3 regions of the Butyrivibrio sp. DSM 10294 genome follow, and region 3 is predicted to be linked to each of the others. Evidence: predicted binding sites of a transcription regulator. Region 3 holds the regulator's gene; each other region holds the start of a gene.
What was found. Region 3 encodes HrcA, which represses chaperone genes, less so after heat shock. Its sites were predicted from a motif close to TGTTAGCACTCNNNNNNNNNGAGTGCTAACA; they were not measured.
Positions count from the first base shown of each region.

Region 1: a site for HrcA is predicted at 2,866-2,896, ahead of NXH67_RS01705 (co-chaperone GroES). Genes of this name have one in related genera too.
Region 2: a site for HrcA is predicted at 1,976-2,006, ahead of htpG (molecular chaperone HtpG). Genes of this name have one in related genera too.

Region 1 is NZ_JANSWL010000036.1:55,236-59,523, forward strand. Features, by position in the region: gene NXH67_RS01695 (glycosyltransferase family 39 protein) at 1-620, opposite strand, end outside; gene groL (chaperonin GroEL) at 712-2,337, opposite strand; gene NXH67_RS01705 (co-chaperone GroES) at 2,535-2,819, opposite strand; gene NXH67_RS01710 (hypothetical protein) at 3,104-3,574, shown strand; gene NXH67_RS01715 (metallophosphoesterase family protein) at 3,875-4,288, opposite strand, start outside.
Region 2 is NZ_JANSWL010000087.1:170,001-174,288, forward strand. Features, by position in the region: gene htpG (molecular chaperone HtpG) at 1-1,886, opposite strand, end outside; gene NXH67_RS14710 (glycoside hydrolase family 11 protein) at 2,066-4,288, opposite strand, start outside.
Region 3 is NZ_JANSWL010000060.1:11,080-15,367, forward strand. Features, by position in the region: gene NXH67_RS05045 (S8 family serine peptidase) at 1-1,336, shown strand, start outside; gene NXH67_RS05050 (hypothetical protein) at 1,329-2,126, shown strand; gene hrcA (heat-inducible transcriptional repressor HrcA) at 2,352-3,404, shown strand; gene grpE (nucleotide exchange factor GrpE) at 3,468-4,166, shown strand; gene dnaK (molecular chaperone DnaK) at 4,235-4,288, shown strand, end outside.

The DNA of each region.
Region 1 (4,288 bases), on a different contig from region 3:
TTTTGAAACAAAGAGATAATTCCCACCGCCAGATAGATACCTGCAGTGGCAATGCAGGCGTAATACTGAGTATAGGCAGTAAGTATTCCCAAAACAAAAAACAGTATAAAAAGGCGCTTCCTGTCACCTTCGCCTGACAATATCCTATCAGCTGTCAGTATATGAGCTGTAATAAGAAACAGCGCAAAGGAGTACATTCTGATCTCAACATAATAAATCGGGATCTGAGGCATAACCGATATCAGGAACATAAACATTCCCGCCGTAAGAATCCCGAATCTCTTTCTGATATACGTAACAGCCAAGGCCATAAGTCCCAGCCAGGGAAGGCACGAAGCCAGCTTGGCTGCGGCGTAGAAGCTTCCTTCCCCGAATATTCCGGTGACGATAGAGGTAACGAATCTAAGATAAAAATAATAAAGAGGCGGGTGGACATCTCTTGCTGTAAGACTCACAATATCGCCATAGCTCTTCTTAGCAAAACACAGGGAAAAGACCTCGTCGTACCATATATCCCTTCCGAAGGCAAACTTAAGTGTATTAAAAAAAGCTGCTGTTCCAAGTACCAGAAACAGCACTCCAAGAATGTTATTCAGATTTTGTTTTATTTTTGCGCACATAGAGTTATTATAGCATTTTTGTAGAGCAAATAGCAAAAAACTCCTTGCCGCAACTGCGACAAGGAGTTTAATTTCTTATGAGTTTAATGAATTACATCATACCGCCCATTCCTGCGCCGCCAGCGGGCATAGGAGGTACGGGCTCCTTAACTGTAGCAACTGCTGCCTCTGTTGTAAGGAAGCTTGATGCTACTGATGTAGCGTTCTGAAGAGCTGATCTTGTAACCTTGGCAGGATCGATGATTCCGTCCTTAACCATGTCTACATACTCTTCTGTGTATGCATTAAAGCCAACGCCCTGCTTGGACTCCTTAACCTTGTTAACGATTACGGATCCGTCAAGACCTGCGTTGTTAGCGATGTGGTAAAGAGGAGCCTCAAGAGCCTTGAGAACTACCTTAGCACCTGTCTTCTCGTCGCCTTCAAGTGAATCTGCAAGCTTAGCTACTTCCTTGGTTGCGTGGATGTATGCACTGCCGCCGCCGAAGATGATACCCTCTTCTACAGCTGCTCTTGTAGCATTAAGAGCATCTTCCATTCTGTACTTAGCTTCCTTCATCTCTGTCTCTGTTGCAGCACCTACTCTGATAACAGCAACACCGCCTGCCAGCTTGGCAAGCCTCTCCTGGAGCTTCTCTTTATCAAACTCAGAGGTTGTATCCTCGATCTGCTTCTTGATCTGAGCTACTCTGTTCTTGATGTCTGTCTTGTTGCCGAGACCGTCAACGATAGTGGTCTTCTCCTTCTCAACCTTGATGCTCTTAGCTCTTCCGAGGTCATCCATTGTAACGTCCTTGAGCTCAAGACCAAGATCAGAAGAGATAACCTTGCCGCCTGTAAGGATTGCGATATCCTCAAGCATAGCCTTTCTTCTGTCGCCGTAGCCGGGAGCCTTAACAGCAACTACATTGAATGTTCCGCGAAGCTTGTTAACGATAAGTGTTGTAAGAGCCTCACCCTCAACATCCTCAGCGATGATAAGGAGCTTGGAGCCTGTCTTAACGATCTGCTCAAGAAGAGGAAGAATATCCTGGATATTGGAGATCTTCTTGTCTGTGATAAGAATGAAAGGATCATCCAGTGTAGCTTCCATCTTGTCCATATCTGTAGCCATGTAAGCTGAGATATAGCCTCTGTCGAACTGCATTCCTTCTACAAGGTCGAGCTCTGTCTGCATTGTCTTGGACTCTTCGATTGTGATAACGCCGTCGTTGGAAACCTTCTCCATAGCGTCAGCGATCATCTGTCCAACCTCATCATCTCCTGATGAAACTGCAGCTACTCTCATGATCTGCTCTTTGCCCTTAACCTTGGTAGCCATCTTGCCGATAGCCTCAACAGCCTTGTCTGTAGCCTTCTTCATACCCTTTCTGAGTACGATAGGGTTAGCGCCTGCTGCAAGGTTCTTAACACCCTCATTGATCATAGCCTGTGCAAGAACTGTAGCTGTTGTTGTACCATCACCTGCTACGTCATTGGTCTTGGTAGCAACTTCCTTAACAAGCTGAGCACCCATGTTCTCGTAAGAATCCTCAAGCTCGATCTCCTTGGCAATTGTTACACCGTCGTTGGTGATTGTGGGAGCGCCGTAGCTCTTATCAAGAACTACATTTCTTCCCTTAGGTCCAAGTGTTACTCTTACTGTATCTGCAAGCTTATTAACGCCTTCTACCATAGCTGTGCGGGCGTCAGCGCCGTACTTAATTGTCTTAGCCATTTTAATTTCCTCCGTTGATTTATTGTACTCCGTGATATACGGATTGCTCCGCTTCGCTCTCGCAATCCTACATACATTCGGAAATCGATCTGCTCATTTCATTCGCATATCTGTTTTCCTCATGTATGTTCGGTCCTCAAGCTTTCATTTATATGTCTGCAAGCAGCCATAAATGAATCTTTTCGTCCCTATATCACTCATTTAATTATCGCTAATATGTCGTTCTGCTTAACAATGATGTAGGTTACATCATCAAGCTTAACTTCTGTTCCGGCGTACTTGGAATAGATAACATTGTCGCCCTTCTTAACCTGCATCTTAACTTCCTTGCCGTCAACAACTCCGCCTGGGCCTACTGCGATAACTTCGGCCTGCTGTGGCTTCTCCTTCTCAGCACCGGGAAGAACGATTCCTGATTTTGTAGTTTCTTCAGCCTCAAGCTGCTTAAGTACAACTCTGTCTGCAAGTGGTTCTAACTTCATTGTTAATGCCTCCTTTATGTGATACTTTTTGTTTACTTTTTAGTCTTGTTAGCACTCAATCTCATCGAGTGCTAACCTCTAAGAACATATATTACTACCATAGTGAAATAAATGCAACCTCTACACCCCCACTAATTTATAAAGAATTTAATATAATTTAATCCCCAGTAAATTGCATATTTCAGAACCGCCTCTCATAATGAGGCTAAGAAAGTATGTATTAATTCACAACAGGGATGTTGTGAAGCCCGCAGCGGGCAGCTCTTCAAGGAGGTGATAGATATATGAGTACAAATTTCTTTAGTAGCTTATCCGGCTCTTATGATTATGTATCCAGCATGTCAGGTCTTTTGTCGGATTATTCCAGTATAAAAAGCGGTGCCTACGGAAGCCTCATGAAATCATACGTAAATAAAGTAGGAAACAAGGCTGCCCTGAACGCATATCGCGAGACAGGCTCCACCACCACGGGAGCAGCCTCTGAGGTGACATCCTCCAAGTCAGGAAGTGCAAATAAATCAAGCTTTCTTGACAGCTATTTTAATGACATAAAAAACAGCGGATCTACTCCCAAGTCCTCGTCAAAAGAATCCTCGGATTCCTCAAGTACAACTTCGTCAACAGCCACCACTACCACAGATGCCTATGCCAAATACAAATCCTCCTGGCTGGACGATCAGCTAAAGCAATACGACAAGGATGCCAACAAGACCACCGCAGCAGATACTTCGGTATCCTATGACACAACAATTTAACAGGATTAAACAGAAGCAGCACCGGCACAGGAGCAATTCCTGTGCCGTTTTTTTATGTCGGGTGATGTCTGTCACCACTTTCAAACTCATAAGGATCTCGCCAGCTCTTAAGGAGACCATCCACTACTGTATTACAGATCAGAATCTTATAAAGGCATCCATTCCGGAGTTCTATGCGAAATATAAGCTTCTCAATGAAGATAGTTAAGCAAATAAAAAAAGGCTCAAGTCATAAGGCTTGGGCCTTTAAATATGTTCATAGCAATGAAAATGAACCATTGACTCCGTCCCCGGGGGCCATTATTCTTTTCTTGGAATATCCTTGCCGTAGAGATCTATATAGTTCTCCTTAAGGGCTATAGCCCAGTATTTCTCAGGAATATCAGGCCACTTCACTGTTCCTCTCTCCTGCTCGCAGAGTCTCATGGCTCGTAGCAGCACTGTCTGATTGAGGTCAACTCCCGTTCTGATGGTATGCATGGTAACTGCTGCCCAGGCCGGTGCCATGGTACACAGCTCAGAATTCTTGAACTCCCTGAGGATTTCCTTCCTGTCATACTCAAGCTGAACATACTCTTCTTCCCAGGATTTGGTATCTCCGTGAAGTATACAGAACTGTGTCTTACCGCTGTGATACCACGGAATACCGATAGAGCCGGGATTGACACCCTTTTTGCCCCTGTAGATATATGTCTCCTGAATATGATTGTGGCC
Region 2 (4,288 bases), on a different contig from region 3:
CCAAAGTCGCCCATGCTCATGCCGTTCATGGCATACATCTTCATCATCTCAGCCATACGTCTGGATTCCTCTGATACGGTGAGCATTGAAGATACCTTTTTGTCCTTGAGCTTCTCAAGCTTAACGGTGAGCTTGTCGTTCTTAAGAGCCTTCTTAATCTTCTCTGCAAGGCCCTTCTCCTGCTCCTCAAGCTCTTTTGCAGCCTTCTTGGAGGTCTTGGACTTAAATGCATCTGTGAGGTCAGCGTCGATTCTAAGGAACTTGATACCCTCGTTCTTGCGCTCAAGCTGCTCCATGAAAGGTACGTCGATGTTGTGGTTCATGATGAAGGCTTCCATCTTCTGGGCCTTGAACATGTTGATGTACTGACTCTGCTGCTGTTCATCGGTTACATAGTAGATGGTGCGGGGCTCCTTGTCCTCTTCCTTATTGTCAGCCTTGGAGTCTGCGGAATCTGTCTTGGCATCGTCAACTACCTCTGCCTCGACCTTGTTGCCATTCTCATCTACTGCCTCTTCTTTGGCTGCTTCCTCTTCGGCTTCCTTGTTGATCTGAAGAGCCTCGGGTGTTGTGAGGTACTTGCCGTCAAGGTTCTTGAAGAGGATGTAGTCTGTCATCTTCTCGCAGAACTTGTCGTCGCGAAGGCAACCGTATTTGATGAAGGGACTGATGTCATCCCAGTATTTGTCGTAGTTCTCTTTGTCGGTCTTGCACAGGCCTGCGAGCTTCTCAGCAACCTTTTTGCTGATGTACTCGGAGATCTTTTTAACAAAGCCGTCGTTCTGAAGGGCCGACCTTGATACGTTAAGAGGAAGATCGGGACAGTCGATAACGCCCTTAAGAAGCATCAGATACTCAGGGATAACTTCCTTGATGTTATCTGCGATGAATACCTGGTTGTTGTACAGCTTGATGGTTCCCTCGATGGATTCAAACTCCATGTTGATCTTGGGGAAGTACAGGATACCCTTGAGGTTGAAGGGATAGTCCATGTTAAGGTGGATCCAGAATAAAGGCTCCTTGTAATCGCGGAATACCTTTCTGTAGAACTCCTTGTACTCCTCATCTGTGCAGTCCTTGGGGGTCTTGGCCCAGAGGGGATGTGTGTCGTTAAGAAGCTGAGGTCTTCTCTTAATCTTGTACTGAAGCTCGGGCTCCTCTTCCTCACCCTCTTTCTTCTCAGGGTGAACCTCTTCTATAACTGTATCTGACTCAAGCTTCTCAGAAGCCTTGATGGTCTCTGTGCCCTCTTCGTTTTCTCTTGAAAGGTAGATCTCATAAGGCATGAAGGAACAATACTTCTGGATGACCTCTCTTGCCTTGTACTCGTTGCAGAACTCAAGGCAGTCCTCTGAGAGGTGAAGTGTGATGGTGGTACCAACTTCAGTCTTGTCTCCGTCTGACATCTCGAAATCAGAGCCGCCGTCGCAGGTCCAGTGAACAGAGGCTGCGTCTGACTTATAAGAAAGTGTGTCGATATCTACGTTCTCTGCAACCATGAAGGTTGAATAGAAACCAAGACCGAAGTGACCGATAATCTGATCTGCGTTGGCCTTGTCCTTATATTTATTAAGGAAGTCTGTGGCACCTGAAAAAGCCACCTGATTGATGTACTCCTCAACCTCCTCAGCTGTCATACCGATACCGTTATCGACGATCTTGATGGTCTTCTCCTTGTCATTTAAGATGATGTCCACACGGGGCTTAAAGCCTTCCGGCAGCTCATACTCTCCCATCATATCCATCTTGCGGATCTTGGTGATCGCATCGCAGGCGTTGGATATTACTTCTCTGTAAAAAATATCATGATCCGAATACAGCCATTTCTTGATGATCGGAAACATGTTCTCGCTGTTAATTGATAAATTTCCCTTTTTGGAAGCCATAACTTTCACTCCTTCTCATAAAGATAATATCCGCACGAATTCATCGTACAAAATATATTTTAACCCCTGAAAAGTAAAAGTCAATAAAAAATTAGCACTCGTTAGAAACGAGTGCTAACAAAAACTTTTTTGTTGTGGTTTATGCCTTGCCTGGATGTCTGTATAGTTTTTTTGTATTATCAGTTATTTACGTTGGACCAGATCTTGTACTCGACGTTAGCGTTAACACCTTTAAGTCTGAAGAGTTCGCTTACTGTCACAAAGGTATAGCCCTGGTTCTGAAGACCTTCGATGATCTGAGGAAGAGCCTGTACTGTCTGACTGTTGCCCTGGAAATCATGAAGTAGAATGATCTGACCGTCCTTGGCTCCGCCAAGAGCATTGTTTACTCTCTGCTGAACTGAGGTGCTGTTCTCCCAATCGTTGATCAGAAGCCCCTGAATGAAAGGATAGTCGATATTCTGGTACATTGTGTTATTTACTGAAATGTAAGGTGGTCTGAAGAACTTAACCTCAGCTCCGACTGCATTCTTGATGGCTGAAGATGTCCACTCCATCTCATTGCGGATCTGCTGTGCGCTCATTCTTGTCATATCCTGATGTGTATAGGAGTGGCTGGCCAGCTCATGTCCGTTCCTTACCTGTCTCTGCATGATTGACAGTGTGTTGTTGTTGACGTTCTGTCCGATAAGGAAGAAGGTAGCCTTAACGTTGTACTTCTCAAGGACATCAAGAACATCGCTTGTGGTGCTTGAGGGGCCGTCATCAAAGGTGAGGGCGATGAGTTTCTGGTTAGCGGAGTTGCCGCCCTGGTTGTTCCCACCGTTGTTTCCGCCGTTGTTGCCTGTATTTCCGGTGTTATCTCCTACACCTGCGCCGGTGATCTTAAGGTAATCAATGTAAGCATCCCACTGTCCGTCGTCTGCTGTTACAACAAGTTCGATAGTCTGATTGCCGGTTCCGTGGCTTACATTCTTGATGGTGTACTCTGCAGGATAAGAACCGCCGTAATAGAAGGTTCCCTTGGTCTGTCCACCGATCTTAAGATCAACTCTTGCCATATTGCTATTGTTGGAACAGCCGCGAAGTGTGAAGTCATGAGTGCCGCCGGCAAAGTACTGAGTATAGGAAACTCTGTCGTTGTTTGCATAAAGTGCTACGCCGCCAAAGGGACTATTAACGTTTCCTGTGTACTGACCTGCCTTGGTCATTGATTCGCACTGAACTAAAGTCTCACTGCTCTCAGGCTGTGGTGCCGGTTCCGGCTCAGATTCAGGCTCGGGTTCAGGTGTTGGCTCGGGCTGAGGGTCAGGCTGTGTAGTTTCACCCTGGTTGCCACCTTCGCTACCGCCCTGATTGCCGACTTCATTGCCGCCAACGCCGGCTCCGCCGATCTTGAAGTAGTCAATGTATGCGTCCCACTGTCCGTTGTCTGCTGTCACTACAAGTTCGATGGTCTGATTACCGGTTCCGTGGCTTACATTCTTGATGGTGTATTCTGCCGGGTAAGAGCCGCCGTAATAGAAGGTTCCCTTGGTCTGTCCGCCGATCTTAAGATCAACTCTTGCCATGTTGTCATTGTTGGAACAGCCGCGAAGTGTAAAATCATGGGTTCCGCTAGCGAAGTACTGAGTATAGGAAACTCTGTCGTTATTGGCATAAAGTGCTACGCCGCCGAAAGGATTGTTAACATTTCCTGTGTACTGACCTGCCTTGGTCATTGACTCACACTGAACGATGGTCTCATTGCCTGAAGTCTGGCTGCCGGTGTTGCCACCCTGATTGCCGCCCTGATTGCCACCCTGGTTTCCACCCTGGTTGCCGCCCTGGCTGCTGCCTGATCCGCCGATGGTCATGTTGTTCTTGTAAACATTGGCTGATCCGCTGCTCTGATAGCCTTCTACATTAAGAGCTGCCTCGTAGAGGTTACCAACTCTCATGCCCATTTTTTCCCAAGCCTTGAAGTGCTCGGTTACGTTGATGGTTCCTTCGGTTCTCTTGGAAGTACGAACACTGAAGTACTGCTGGAATGTGGTGTTACCCTGGATTGAAGGCTGATTTACACGTGTTGTCTCATATACGTCATAGGTTCCTCCGTCAACGGTGATCTGACCCTTAGGTGATCCCCCGGGTGGACGCCATGATCCCCAGCTGTCTACGATGTAATACTCGATAAGAGGACTTGTTGTCCAACCATAGACGCAGAGATATGAATTGCCGTTTGGTCTATAATCGCAGCCATAGTCAAAGGAGATATTTCCCACCTGCTGATATGACTGGTTGCCACCGAACTTTCTGCCCTTTCTGAACAGAACGTTGCCGATGTTGCTCCACTGACAGCTGAAGGTTCCCCCGCCGTTCAGTGTCATGCTGGTGTTGCCGTAGTCTTTCCACAGCTCAAA
Region 3 (4,288 bases):
CAGAGAGTACCTTGCCGGATTTGAAAACGGTATGTATGTAGACGGATATGTATATGCTAAGGGTAATGTAACTCTTTCAGTTCCTTTCCTTGCATTCTATGGAAACTGGGGCGATTCCTCTATGTTCGAGGATTATGACTTCTACCTTGGCAAATATGATAAGGAATATGCAAGTAATGCATATATCTACAGTGGAGTTTCAGCAACCAACTTCCTCTCATTCTTCCCTTACGGAGATACAGATGAGGAAAATGAGTACTTCTTTGTTCCTAACCTGATCGCTACTGATGATGAGTACATTGCCGACAGACTTGCACTTAGTGCATCCAACGGAACAGCTCTTGGCAGCTTCTATTACACTCTTATCAGAAATGCAAGCAGACTGGTAACTACAATCAGCAACAAGAAGACCGGTGAAGTATACTTCCAGAAGCAGGAAGACGAGAACTACGCTTCCTTCGTTTACCAGCAGCAGTGGACAAACAACCTTCAGTCTCAGGATCTTATGTGGACAGGTACAGATGCTGAGGGCAATCCTCTTCCTGATGACACAGAGGTTGAAGTTAAGCTTACAGCAGTACCCAGCTACTATGATGGTGTTGATGATATCAGCACACTTACCGGTAAGGGATTAAGCATCGGATACTCATTTGCTATTGATAACGAGGATCCGGATATCGCAGAGATGTCAGCAAATGAAGACGGAACAATGAATGTCGTTGTTACCGATAACCGCTATGCGGCAGCAGTTATGGTTCTTGATGAGAACTTCGTGACTGTTGGCAAATATGCAGTAAACCAGAAGGTTAAAGGCGAAGATCAGACTCTTACAATCAAGGTTCCCGATGGAGAATTCTATGTAGAGGTTTATGACTATGCGCTTAATACCTGCATATATAAGTTCACACCTGCCGAGAAGGATACAGAGACAACTCAGTTCGTAACAAGCCTCACCGTTGAGAGCGAGGAGATGGACCTTGATGTAGGAAACAGAGCACTCATCAAAGTTACAGTAGGTCCCGAGAACCTTGAGAAAGGTTATGACGCAGTTGAGTTCACAAGCTCAGACGAGTCTGTTGCAACTGTAAGTGAGAACGGTACAGTAACAGCACTTAAGGAAGGCAGATGCACCATCCTTGTTACCACGAAAGCAACAGATAAGGATGGAAAGAACCTTACAGCAACAGTTTGGGTTACAGTAAGGGATTACGGCGGAGCAGATGATGATGAAGACTCAATAGTTGACATTTCAGAAGAACCATCTGAGGACGGAGTTCTGGAAGAAGTCGAAGAAATCGAAGTAGCCGAGGAAGTAGGAGGATCAACTAATGAATAAATTATTTAAAAGAGCAGCTGTTGCAGCTTTAACAGCAATCGTTCTTTTTGCCGGCATGCCTGCTAAATCCGTAAAGGCTGCAGAAGCAGCTCCTGTTCGCACAGTGGCAGAATTATCAGGATTGCCTGACAATCAGAAGATTGTATATAAGCTTAAGATTGAGAAAACAAAAGCAACCGACGGACAGATCGCAGTTTTATACGATCCCGAAGTGCTTAGCCTTGCTAAGAGCAGTGTAAACGGAATTTTTAGAGAGAGTGACGTAAACAAGAACTACACAGACGGCGATGAGACAGGACTTTCTATCGCATTTGTAGGCGACAATGCAGTTAAGGCTGACAGAACACTTCTGACACTTACCTTCAATGTTGCAAAGGGACTCGTAGCTCAGGATACAGTTATCAAGACCAAAGTTATCACACTTAACAATGAAGACGAAGTTCTTCTTGAAGATGTGACAATCGAGGACACCTTCAATGTAGGTAAAGGAAATATCATCGATCCTAAGCTTGAGTATGTAAGCCAGACAATCCTCGGCGCAAAGGTTTTTTGGACCAGGGATGACAATGCTGACGGATTCCTTATTTATCGCAGAACAGGCAAGAATGGTGAGTTCGTTCAGGTTGGAGATGTAGGTAACAGAAGATCATTCTATGATTCCAAGGTTGCCAACAGAACAACATATTATTACAAGGTTGTTGCATACCAGAAAAACGGTGATGAGATTATTTACTCAAAAGAGTCAAACATCAAGTTTGTAACAATTGTAAAACTCTTCGGAATTTTCTAATCTGATTTATCCGTAAAGATTATAAAAGGGCTTGTCTCTGAATAGGAGGCAGGCCCTTTTTGCGGCGTTTTCGACAATAAACATTAACCATTTTTTTATAAATACATGGTTGACATTGATAGCCCATAGTGATAATTTATGATACAGAAGATGTTAGCACTCATATGATGTGAGTGCTAACACATTAAAAAGACTAACATACCTGCCAATGAATTTAAGCGCAAAATGCATAGGAAGGTGAACAATTTGGAACTGGATGAGAGAAAAAGAAAAATACTTCATGCCATAGTGAAGAACTACTTAGAGACCGGAGAGCCTGTGGGGAGCCGTACTATTTCCAAGTATACGGATCTTAACCTCAGCTCAGCCACCATCAGGAACGAGATGGCGGACCTTGAAGAGATGGGCCTTATACTTCAGCCCCACACTTCAGCCGGACGTATTCCTTCGGATCAGGGCTACAGAGTCTATGTGGATGAGATGCTCCGCGACAAGGAAAAAGAAGTGGAGAACATGAAGGAAATGCTCCTTGATAAAGAGGAGAAGCTTGAAAATCTCCTTAAGCAGGTAGCCAAGACACTGGCTGTGGATACCAACTACGCCACCATGATATCGGCTCCTCAGATCAGGAAGAACAAGCTGAAGTTCATTCAGATCTCCAAGGTTGACGAAGAACACCTTCTGGCCACCATCGTAATCGAGGGCAACGTGATCAAGAACAAGATCATCGCTGTTGAAGAGGTTCTGGATGATGCCACAATGCTCAAGCTTAACATTCTGCTGAATACAAGACTTGACGGTCTTGCAGTTGAGGACATCAACCTGGGACTTATAGCAGCAGTCAAGCAGGAAGCCGGAATACACAGCGAGATCATAGGCAACGTCATTGATGCAGCTGCCGAGTCCATAACAGCGGATGAGGACCTTCAGATCTACACCAGCGGCACAATGAACATTTTCAAATATCCGGAGCTTACAGACAACGCCAAGGCCAGCGAGCTTATAAGTACCTTCGAGGATACCAAGGATCTGTCGAGTATCGTGGAAGGAACCCTTGCCAACGAAGGCGAGGAGACAGGCATTCAGGTCTATATCGGCAATGAGACACCGGTTCAGGCCATGAAGGACTGCAGCGTGGTAACCGCCACATATGAGCTGGGCGACGGAATGAAGGGAACCGTCGGAATCATCGGCCCCAAGCGTATGGATTATGATAAGGTCATCACAACACTTAAGAATATGAGACATGCACTTGATGATTTATATAAAAAGAACTAGCAATAGGAGGCAAAGGTTTTGGGAAATACAGATAACAAGGCAGCTCACGACAAGAAGAAAACCATGAGCGAAAAAGAGATCCTTGAGAACATAATGGAGGAACTCGAGAAGGAGGCCGATGAAAAGGCTGGGTCAGAGAAGCCTTCAGGCCAGAAGAGCAAGGATGAGACAGCTGAGGAAGCTGCAGGTAAAGCAGCTGCTGAGGAAGTAGCCAAGGAAGAGCCCGCAGCAGATAAGGCTCAGGCAGAAGAAACTTCTGATGAAGCATCCGCAGAGGGTGAGGAACCCAAGAAAAAGGGCCTGTTTGGCAAGAAAGACAAAAAGGATCCCCTTAAGGAGAAAGTTGACGAACTCAATGATAAGCTCATCAGACAGATGGCTGAGTTCGAGAACTTCAGGAAGAGAACTGACAAGGAGAAGGCTCAGATGTTTGAACAGGGCCAGGGTAACGTCCTTGAGAAGCTTCTTCCCGTTATAGATAACTTTGAGAGAGGCCTTGCGGCAGTTCCCGAGGAAGAGAAAGAGGGAGCATTCGCAGACGGCATGAACAAGATCTACAAGCAGCTTATCAAGCAGCTGGAGGACCTTGGAGTAACCCCGATTGAGGCTGTGGGTAAGGAATTCGATCCCAACCTTCACAACGCAGTAATGCAGGTTGAGAGTGCGGAATACGAATCCGGATTTGTTGCACAGGAACTTCAAAAGGGATATATGTTCCACGACACCGTACTCAGACACAGTATGGTAGCTGTTGCTCAGTAAGAAATTTAACCGGCGGAGTGGTTCGAATAGATTAAAACATTTGATTAAGTAAAACGGAGGAAAAAAACATGAGTAAGATAATCGGTATCGACCTTGGTACAACCAATAGCTGCGTAGCAGTT